Regions from separate parts of the Pantoea sp. UBA4549 genome, predicted to be linked through region 2. Evidence: predicted binding sites of a transcription regulator. Region 2 holds the regulator's gene; each other region holds the start of a gene.
The links. The regulator sigma-54, encoded in region 2, starts transcription at its own class of promoters, with help from an activator protein. The targets are predictions, from matches to a motif close to GTTGGCACANNTTTCGCTNT.
Positions count from the first base shown of each region.

Region 1: the regulator sigma-54 is predicted to act here: its motif matches at 1,652-1,671, upstream of glnK (P-II family nitrogen regulator).
Region 3: the regulator sigma-54 is predicted to act here: its motif matches at 1,703-1,722, upstream of B3041_RS11235 (gamma-glutamyltransferase family protein).

Region 1 covers NZ_DGLH01000006.1:91,385-94,664, reverse strand. The annotation lists gene amtB (ammonium transporter AmtB) at 1-1,232, opposite strand, end outside; gene glnK (P-II family nitrogen regulator) at 1,265-1,603, opposite strand; gene B3041_RS03730 (SmdB family multidrug efflux ABC transporter permease/ATP-binding protein) at 1,835-3,280, opposite strand, start outside.
Region 2 covers NZ_DGLH01000014.1:38,257-41,536, forward strand. The annotation lists gene lptB (LPS export ABC transporter ATP-binding protein) at 1-495, shown strand, start outside; gene rpoN (RNA polymerase factor sigma-54) at 544-1,977, shown strand; gene hpf (ribosome hibernation promoting factor) at 1,999-2,286, shown strand; gene ptsN (PTS IIA-like nitrogen regulatory protein PtsN) at 2,424-2,906, shown strand; gene rapZ (RNase adapter RapZ) at 2,960-3,280, shown strand, end outside.
Region 3 covers NZ_DGLH01000010.1:43,690-46,969, forward strand. The annotation lists gene B3041_RS11225 (transporter substrate-binding domain-containing protein) at 1-602, opposite strand, end outside; gene hpxU (MurR/RpiR family transcriptional regulator HpxU) at 795-1,634, opposite strand; gene B3041_RS11235 (gamma-glutamyltransferase family protein) at 1,806-3,280, shown strand, end outside.

The sequences.
Region 1 (3,280 bases), on a different contig from region 2:
TCTTCCGGTACCCGCAGGCCGACAATCACATCCGCCAGCTTGAAGCCGATAAAGGCCACCACACCGGACCAGACTACGGTCACGATACAGCTGAAGATCTGGACCCAGACCTGATGCCCCATAGTGACGCCTTCCGCATAGCCAACGCCACCCAGTGAGCCGGAGGCGAAGACGCCGGTCAGAATGCAGCCGAGGATGCCGCACACGCCGTGCACGCCAAAGACATCGCAGGGGTCATCAACGCGCAGCCATCTTTTCAGCGTCGTAACGCCCCAGATGCCCGCGAGCCCGCCCGCCAGACCAATGATCAGTGCGCCACCGACGCCCACGTAGCCACAGGCTGGCGTAATGGCAACCAGGCCGGCGATAAAGCCCGAGCAGGCACCCAGCAGCGAGGGCTTACCGCGCAGCGCCCATTCACCAAAGACCCAGGAGAGTACGGCACCTGCGGTGGCAACGACGGTGTTCACAAACGCCAGCGCAGCAATTTCATTAGCTGATGAAGCAGAACCGGCGTTAAAACCAAACCAGCCGACGTAGAGAATGGCCGTGCCAAGAAACACCATGGGCAGGTTATGCGGTTTGAACGCTTCTTTGCCAAAACCTGCACGTTTACCCACCAGATAAGCGCCCACCAGACCCGCAACAGCGGCGTTGATATGCACTACAGTGCCGCCGGCAAAATCCAGCGCGCCATCCTGCGCCAGATAACCGCCGCCCCAGACCATATGCGCAATCGGCAGATAAGAGAGCGTCAGCCAGACGCCGACAAAAATCAGCACCGCTGAGAAGCGAATACGCTCTGCCAGTGCGCCTACGATCAACCCGACGGTAATACAGGCAAATGAAGCCTGAAACGCGACGTGAATATATTGATAAAAGCTGCCCATCACGGCTTTCAGCTCAATGTTTTTCAGCATCACCCACTGGAAGTTACCGAAAAAGGCGTTGCCCTCACTGAACGCCAGCGAGTAGCCATACACAACCCATAATACGCAGACCAGGGCAAAGGTAACGGCAACCTGTGTGAGCATGGATAAGACGTTTTTGCCGCGGATCAGGCCGCCATAAAACAGCGCGATGCCGGGGATCGTCATAAAAAGTACCAGCGCGGTACAAATCATCATAAAGGCGTTGTCCGCTTTATCCGCGACCGCAGGGGCAGCAGCCAGCGTCAGAGTGGGTAACAGCGCCAGGCTGGCAAGGCCCAGTTTCATCATCATTTTTTTCATTCTTTTCATCCCATCTCAAGTCAGAACCCGGATCAGAGCGCCGCTTCGTCAGTTTCACCGGTACGGATACGTATCACCCGCTGCAGCTCAGCGACGAAAATTTTGCCGTCGCCAATTTTGCCGGTGTAGGCCGCTTTACTGATGACATCAACCACTTCATCCAGCTGGTCATCTGCAATCGCAATATCAATTTTTACTTTTGGCAGGAAGTTAACGCTGTACTCAGCCCCGCGATAGAGTTCGGCATGCCCTTTCTGGCGGCCAAAACCTTTAACTTCAGATACCGTCAGTCCCTGAATGCCGATGGAGGATAGCGCCTCGCGGACATCCTCCAGCTTGAATGGTTTGATTACCACGGTAACCAGCTTCATACGTCCCCTCCGGATTAAACACAACTGCACGATGTATACGCAGTGGTTGAAGCAAAGGGTGTGCCAGAAATGCAAAATGCCTGTTATTGCGGTGGCGGTGCAGGTTCAGCCCGGCGCAATACTGCCGGGCTGAATGAAGGGTGCGGAGCCTGCACCTCTTTGGTGCTCAGGGCATTAAAGCGGTGCAGAAGTGAAGGAGGAGCGGGTCAGCGTGAACAAAAAAGGTGCAATTCAGGCAGGTGCGCCCGCCGCCAGCTGTTCACCTGCCTGTTGCAGCTGATACATCTGCCAGTAGCGGCCCTGCTGCGCCAGCAGCTCTGCATGCGTTCCGCGCTCCGCGATATGGCCACGATGCAATACCAGAATCTGCTCCGCCTCCATAATCGTCGAGAGCCGGTGCGCAATGACCACCAGCGTGCTGTGCTGGCGCAGGGTGCGCAGCGCCTGCTGAATGGCCTGCTCAGTGCCGGAATCGATGTTCGCGGTGGCTTCATCGAGGATCAGGATCTGCGGCGGCGCGACCAGCACGCGGGCCAGCGCCAGCAGCTGTTTCTGTCCCACTGACAGCGTATTGCCCTGCTCCCCCAGCCGGGTATGAATACCGTCCGGCAGCGCACGGGCCAGCGCAGCAAGCTGCACGCTCTCCAGCACCTGCCATACCCGGGCTTCAGGGATCGCACGCCCCAGCTGCACATTAGCCAGCAGCGTATCGGCCAGCACAACCGGATCCTGCTGTACCATAGCAATGCCGGTGCGCAGTGCGTCGTGCGAGAGCGAAGAAACCGGACGACCGTCCAGCTCGATTATTCCGTGTTTTAACGGGTAGTAACCCATCAGCAGGTTTGCCAGCGTGCTTTTGCCGCTGCCGGTATGTCCGACCAGCGCCACAAAGCCGCGCGACGGCACGCTGAAGGTGATGTTGCTCAGCACGTCGCGGTCATCGCGGTAGGCGAAACTGACGTCGCGCAGCGCAATGTCTCCGGAGCGCAGCGGGGCACTCTCGCTGCCATACCCCTGCTGATGCGCATCAACCAGTTCAAATATGCGCTCACCTGATACCACCGCCTGCTGCAGCATCGACTGCTGCGTGGTCAGTTCGATCAGCGGCTCATTCAGCCGGCCCAGATAGGTGATGAAGGCGTAAAGCACGCCGACCTCAAAGGCGCCGGGGGAAGCAAAGCTGAACAGCAGTAGCAGACCGCACAAAATCAGTGCAGAAAAGAGGCTAAGCAGCGGACGCAGCAAAAACCCATCCAGTCGCAGCGTCTGCATGCGCGCCATATAGTGGGCACGACTCGCCTCGCTCATCCGTGCACCAAAGCGCGCCTGCTGCCGAAACTGCTGGATCACGCTCATGCCGTTGATCACTTCATTAAAGCCGTTGTTGATATCCGCCAGATAGCTGCGAACCCGGCGGGCAATCGGCGTACTGTAACGCTGATAGATCAGCATCACGGTCAGCACCAGTGGGAAAATAACCAGCGCCACCAGCGCCATACGCCAGTCGAGCGAAAACATGGCGACCAGCATCGCGCCAATCAGCGCGGCACTGCGCAGCACGGTGGCAACCACGGTGACATAGAGATCTTTGATCACCTCGGTGTCATTAGTGACGCGCGAAATAATCTGCCCCACCGGCTGGGTATCGAACGCGCTCAGCGGCTGACGCAGCGCCGC
Region 2 (3,280 bases):
CGTGGTATCGGGTATCTGCCACAGGAAGCCTCTATTTTCCGTCGGCTGAGCGTCTACGACAATCTGATGGGCGTGCTGCAGATCCGTGACGATCTGACTGAAGAGCAGCGCCAGGATCGCGCCAATGAGCTGATGGAAGAGTTCCATATTGAACATCTGCGCAACAGCCTGGGCCAGGCGCTCTCCGGTGGCGAACGTCGCCGTGTGGAAATTGCACGCGCGCTGGCGGCCAATCCAAAATTTATTCTGCTGGATGAGCCGTTCGCCGGGGTTGACCCCATCTCCGTTATCGATATCAAAAAGATCATTGAGCATTTGCGTGACAGCGGCCTCGGTGTCCTGATCACCGATCACAACGTGCGTGAAACGCTGGCCGTCTGCGAGCGCGCCTATATTGTCAGCCAGGGCAATCTGATTGCACACGGTACGCCAGATGAAATTCTGGCAGATGAGCAGGTTAAGCGGGTTTATTTGGGCGAAGAGTTCAGACTCTGATAAGGTGTCGATCAACCCGATATTCGCTTAGGACATTCAAGCCGGATTATGAAGCAAGGTTTGCAACTCAGGTTCAGCCAACAGCTGGCGATGACCCCCCAGCTGCAACAGGCCATTCGCCTGCTGCAGCTCTCTACGCTTGAACTCCAGCAGGAGCTCCAGCTGGCGCTGGAGAGCAATCCGCTGCTTGAGCAGACCGATATTCATGATGAAGTGGACGCACGCGAAACGCAGGAAAGCGATACGTTAGATACCCGTGAGGCGCTGGAACAGAAAGAGATGCCTGACGAACTGCCGCTGGATGCGTCATGGGATGAAATTTACACCGCCGGTACCCCTTCCGGCACCGGAACTGATTATCAGGATGATGAGCTGCCGGTGTACCAGGGAGAAACCACGCAGTCGCTGCAGGATTACCTGATGTGGCAGGTGGAGCTGACACCGTTTACCGATACCGACCGCGCTATTGCGACATCCATTGTTGATGCGATCGACACCACCGGTTATCTCACCGTGACGCTGCAGGACATTTGCGACAGTATCGGCGACGATGAGCTGACGCTGGATGAAGTGGAAGCGGTGCTCAAACGCGTCCAGCGGTTTGACCCGGTTGGTGTAGGCGCGCGCGATCTGCGTGACTGTCTGCTGGTTCAGCTATCGCAATATGCGGCGGACGCTCCTATGCTAAAAGAGGCGCGCCTGATTGTCAGTGAACATCTTGATCTGCTGGCTAATCATGACTTCCGCAGCCTGATGCGGGTGACCCGCCTGAAGGAAGAGGTGCTGAAAGAGGCGATGCTGCTGATCCAGTCGCTCGATCCGCGCCCCGGGCAATCAATTAATACAGGTGAACCGGAATACGTTATTCCGGATGTGCTGGTACGCAAAGCGGGTGCACGCTGGGTGGTGGAACTGAACGCTGAAAGCCTGCCGCGCCTGAGAATTAATCAGCACTATGCCGCCATGGGCGGTTCAGCGCGCAGCGACAGCGACAGCCAGTTTATTCGGAATAACCTGCAGGAAGCGCGCTGGCTTATCAAAAGCCTGGAGAGTCGTAATGACACGCTGCTCAAAGTTACCCGCTGCATCGTTGCTCAGCAGCAGGCGTTTTTCGAGCAGGGCGAAGAGTATATGCGCCCGATGGTGCTGGCAGATATCGCGCAACAGGTCGATATGCATGAGTCCACCATCTCACGCGTGACCACGCAAAAATATCTGCACAGTCCGCGTGGCATTTTTGAGCTGAAATATTTTTTTTCCAGCCATGTCAGCACGGAAGGCGGCGGCGAAGCCTCTTCCACGGCCATTCGTGCGCTGGTAAAAAAACTGGTCGCGGCAGAAAATCCCGCAAAACCCTTGAGCGACAGCAAACTGACCGCCATGTTATCTGAACAGGGTATTATGGTAGCGCGACGTACGGTTGCGAAGTATCGCGAGTCTTTATCTATACCGCCATCAAACCAGCGTAAACAGCTGGTCTGACTGAACTAAGAAGGAAGACCTATGCAGCTAAACCTTACCGGACTCAATGTCGAAATCACTGACCCGCTGCGTGAATTTGTGAACAGCAAATTTGCCAAACTTGAACACTATTACGATCGTATTAATCAGGTTTATATTGTTCTGAAAGTGGAGAAAGTGACTCAGATTGCAGAGGCAACTCTGCATGTTAACGGCGGTGAGCTGCACGCCACAGCAGAAGCGGAAGATATGTACGCGGCCATTGACGGGCTGGTTGATAAGCTGGCACGTCAGCTGACCAAACACAAAGACAAACTGAAAAAACACTAACCTTCACGTTTGCAGAGCGCTGACCCGTTCAGTGCTCAGGGAAAAATGGGGCGGAAGAGCGCCCCGTTTTATCATCTGCGCAAACGCCAGCAGGGCCTTTCGCTCTGTGGCTATGTGAACTCGCAAGTGAAACCACGATGAACAACGATCTGACACTGGAATTGAGCTCGGTTCTGACGCCTGACTGCACCCGCAGCGGCGTACACTGCCAGAGTAAAAAACGCGCGCTGGAGATAATCAGCGAACTGGCGGCTAAGCAGCTCAATCTGCCGCACCAGACGCTTTTCGAAGCGATTCTGACCCGGGAGCGTATGGGCAGTACCGGCATTGGCAATGGCATTGCTATTCCGCATGGCAAACTGGAAGAGGATACGCTGCGGGCGGTTGGTGTGTTTATCAGCCTCGATCAGCCCATTGCCTTTGATGCGGTGGACAATCAGCCGGTCGACCTGCTGTTCGCTCTGCTGGTGCCCGCCGATCAGTGTAAGACGCACCTCCATACCCTGTCGCTGGTCGCAAAACGTCTGGCAGATAAGACGGTCTGCCGCCGCCTGCGCGCGGCGCAAAGCGATCAGGAGCTCTACGCCATTATCACAGAAGCTCAGGAAGCGCATTCGTAATCAGTACATAGCGTTACCGGTCTGCGAACCGGATAAAACAGGGGAGAATTGTGATGGTGCTGATGATCGTCAGTGGTCGATCAGGCTCAGGTAAATCAGTTGCGCTGCGTGCTCTGGAAGATATGGGCTTTTACTGTGTCGATAATCTGCCAGTAGTCCTGCTGCCGGAACTGGCTAATACGCTGACGGAGCGTAATATTTCAGCGGCGGTGAGTATTGATGTCCGTAATATGCCGGAGTCGCAGGAAGTCTTTGAGCTGGCGTTAAATAATCTGCCTGACTCTTTCTCTCCTCAGCTGCTGTTTCTGGATGCCGATCGCAATACGCTGATCCGGCGCTACAGCGATACCCGTCGTCTGCATCCGCTTTCCAGC
Region 3 (3,280 bases), on a different contig from region 2:
GCCGCGTTCTGTCGGGTGATGGCCGCCACCACCAGATTGCCGGTTGCCACATACTGCACCTGGCCGGAGAGATAAGCAGAAAGCGTGGTGTTGTTATCTTCATAACGCTTCACCTGCGCATCTTTCGGCGCGGCTGCGCTCAGCACCATATCTTCTACGGCGCCGCGCGTAACGCCGATCGATTTGCCGCTCAGGGCGGCGGCATCCTTCAGCGCCTCACCTTTCGGCCCGAACACCCCGAGGAAAAAGGGCGCATAGGCGCGACTGAAAGCGATGACTTTTTCCCGTTCCGCATTTTTACCCATGCTGGAGATCACCAGATCGACTTTATCCGTCTGCAGATAAGGCACGCGGTTGGCACTGGAGACCGGCACCAGCTGCAACTTCAGTTTCATCTGCTTAGCAAGGTAGCGCGCCATATCGATATCATATCCCTGCGGCTGCAGATCGGTGCCCACTGACCCAAACGGCGGAAAATCCTGCGGCACCGCGACGCGGAGCACTCCGCGCTTTTGAATATCCTGCAGCTGATCGGCCTGCGCACTACCCGCCTGAACCAGTAAAAGCGCCGCACCCGCTACCGCCAGTAAAATATTTTTCATTGTGCACCCCGGTGTGTTGAATATGAAACAAAAGATTCTTATCAACAGTGTGTGCAACTAATGTGCCAACCACAGCGGCGCGAAGGAACCGCTATACAACCGGTGCTGAACCCTTAACAGCAGAGATAAAACGGGTAAAACGCGATTCGTTTCAGAGAACCAAAACGGTGCGACGCACTGTTTCAGTGCCCGTTATCGGTGTTCCAGCTCATCCAGATGCTGATAGAGATCGGCGATCTGATGAATACGCTGCCGTCCCTGCGCCAGGGTCTCATGCAGCAGCGCATTCGCCAGCAGATTCACCAGGCTCATGGCTGAAGCATAGCTGTCAAAGGCAGAAACGCTGTCCAGCGGCGCGCAGAGTTGCCAGCGTGCCACGCCCTGAATACCCTGCGCCTGCGGCTCCGAGAGCGCCAGCAGCGGAATATCGCGCTGCTGCAGCTGCTGCATCAGCGGACGCAGCAGGCGCGGACGTCGCCGGAACGCCATAACCACCACCATATCGTCCGGGGTAATATCCACCAGCTCTTCGCCCAGCGTCTGCCCCGGCTGCGGCAGCAGTACCACATGAGCACGCGCCTGCAGCAGCTGCTGGCGCAGGTGCAGCGCCACCGGATACGCGTTACGCATACCGACGATAAAGACGCGTTTTGCGCTGCCCAGCGCGGCGATGACGTCACTTAGCTGCTGACTGTCGATACGGTTGATCCACTGCGTCAGGTTTGCCATCTCCTGCTTATAGTGGCGCGCCAGCAGCGTATTCCCCTGCACCGCGTCGCGGTTATCAGTGAGTGGCATTCCGCTCTGCCGCAGGGTACGCAGCTCATCGCGCATATCTTTATATTTTTCATAGCCAAGACGCCGGAACAGCCGGCTTACCGTTGCCTTGGAGACGCCGCTGAGCCGCGCCAGCTCGGCACTGTTGTAGCTGATCAGATCATCAAAATGATCAAATACAAAGTCAGCAATGCGCTGCTCCTGAGGCGACAGCTGAGCGTACTGGCTGCGCAAGCGTTCATCGAGTTGTTTCATGCGTTGTCCTGTAACTTTCGTTTCACCCTGCTCTAGCATAAATCGATCCAGCGCCTGCCGACAGAAAAAGTGGAACAGCTCTTGCTTAGGTTTCAGCAGGGAATGTTGTCGCGCAGCGGGTTTTGCTGCTGCGACGGATTCAGGTGAGCAGAATATCAGCTGAGAGCACTTATGATTCAGAGCAACATGGCCCCGCAGGGCATGGTCGTCACCCCTCATCATCTGGCGAGTGAAAGCGCTCTCGCCGTGCTGCGCGACGGCGGAAGCGCACTCGAAGCGATGGTGGCCGCTGCCGCAACCATTGCGGTGGTCTATCCGCATATGAACGGGCTGGGCGGCGACGGCTTCTGGCTGGTGGTGCCGCCGGAGGGAGAACCCATAGCGATTGATGCCAGCGGCGCAGCTGGCTCGCTGGCGTCAGTGAGTTTTTATCAGGGCCGGCAGACGATCCCGCATCGCGGACCGGAAGCGGCGCTGACCGTGGCCGGCACCGTCAGCGGCTGGCAGGAGGCGCTGACGGTGTCACAGGAGCTGGGCAATGCGCCGCTGCCGCTGCACCGCCTGCTGCGCGATGCCATCCGGTATGCAGCCGACGGCATACCGGTTACCGCCTCGCAGGCCGCTGCCACCGCTGCAAAAGCGCCTGAGCTGCAGCATCAGCCCGGCTTTGCCGCCACGTTTATGCCGGAGGGCCGGCCACCACAGCCGGGCAGCCGCTTTACCCAGCCCGCACTGGCGGCCACGCTCAGCCAGCTGAGCGAAGAGGGGCTGGAGAGCTTTTATCGCGGCCGGCTGGCGCAGACGCTGGCTGATGATATGCACACGCTGGGTATGCCGGTCACGCTTACCGATCTGCAGCAGCATCGTGCCCGGCGCTGTACTCCGCTTCACCTGGCGCACAGCGAAGGCGATATCTGGAATATGACGCCGCCGACGCAGGGGCTGGTGTCGCTGGCGATCCTCGGGATTACCGATCGCCTGAACATGGCGCAGGCTGATGAAGCCCAGACGCTGCACCGGATTGTGGAGGCCACCAAACAGGCGTTCAGCCTGCGTGACCAGCACATCACCGATCCGCGCCACAGCGATACCGACGTGCAGGCGCTGCTCAATGCCGATCATCTTGCCAGCCTTGCGGCCAATATTGATGACCACCGCGCCGCGCCGTGGGGCACCGGCCGTGGCCCGGGCGATACCGTCTGGATGGGCACCATCGACAGCAGCGGGCTGGCAGTCTCGTTTATTCAGAGTATCTATCATGAATTTGGCAGTGGCGTGGTGCTGCCTGGCAGCGGGATCACCTGGCAGAATCGCGGCGCGGCGTTCAGCCTGCAGCCCGATCACCTGCTGGCCCTGCTGCCGGGCAAGCAGCCGTTTCACACGCTTAATCCTGCCGCCGCCCGCCTGAAGGATGGCCGGGTCATGGTGTATGGATCAATGGGGGGAGATGGTCAGCCGCAGACGCAGGCGGCCATTTTTACCCGTCACGTCATTCAGGGAATGCCGCTGCAGCAGGCGGTCAGCGCGCCGCGCTGGCTGCTGGGCCGCACCTGGGGCGAAGCCTCTGATTCACTCAAACTGGAAGCGCGCGTGGCGCCGGAAACGGTGGCCCGGCTGCGTCTGCTGGGCCATCAGGTGGAGCTGCT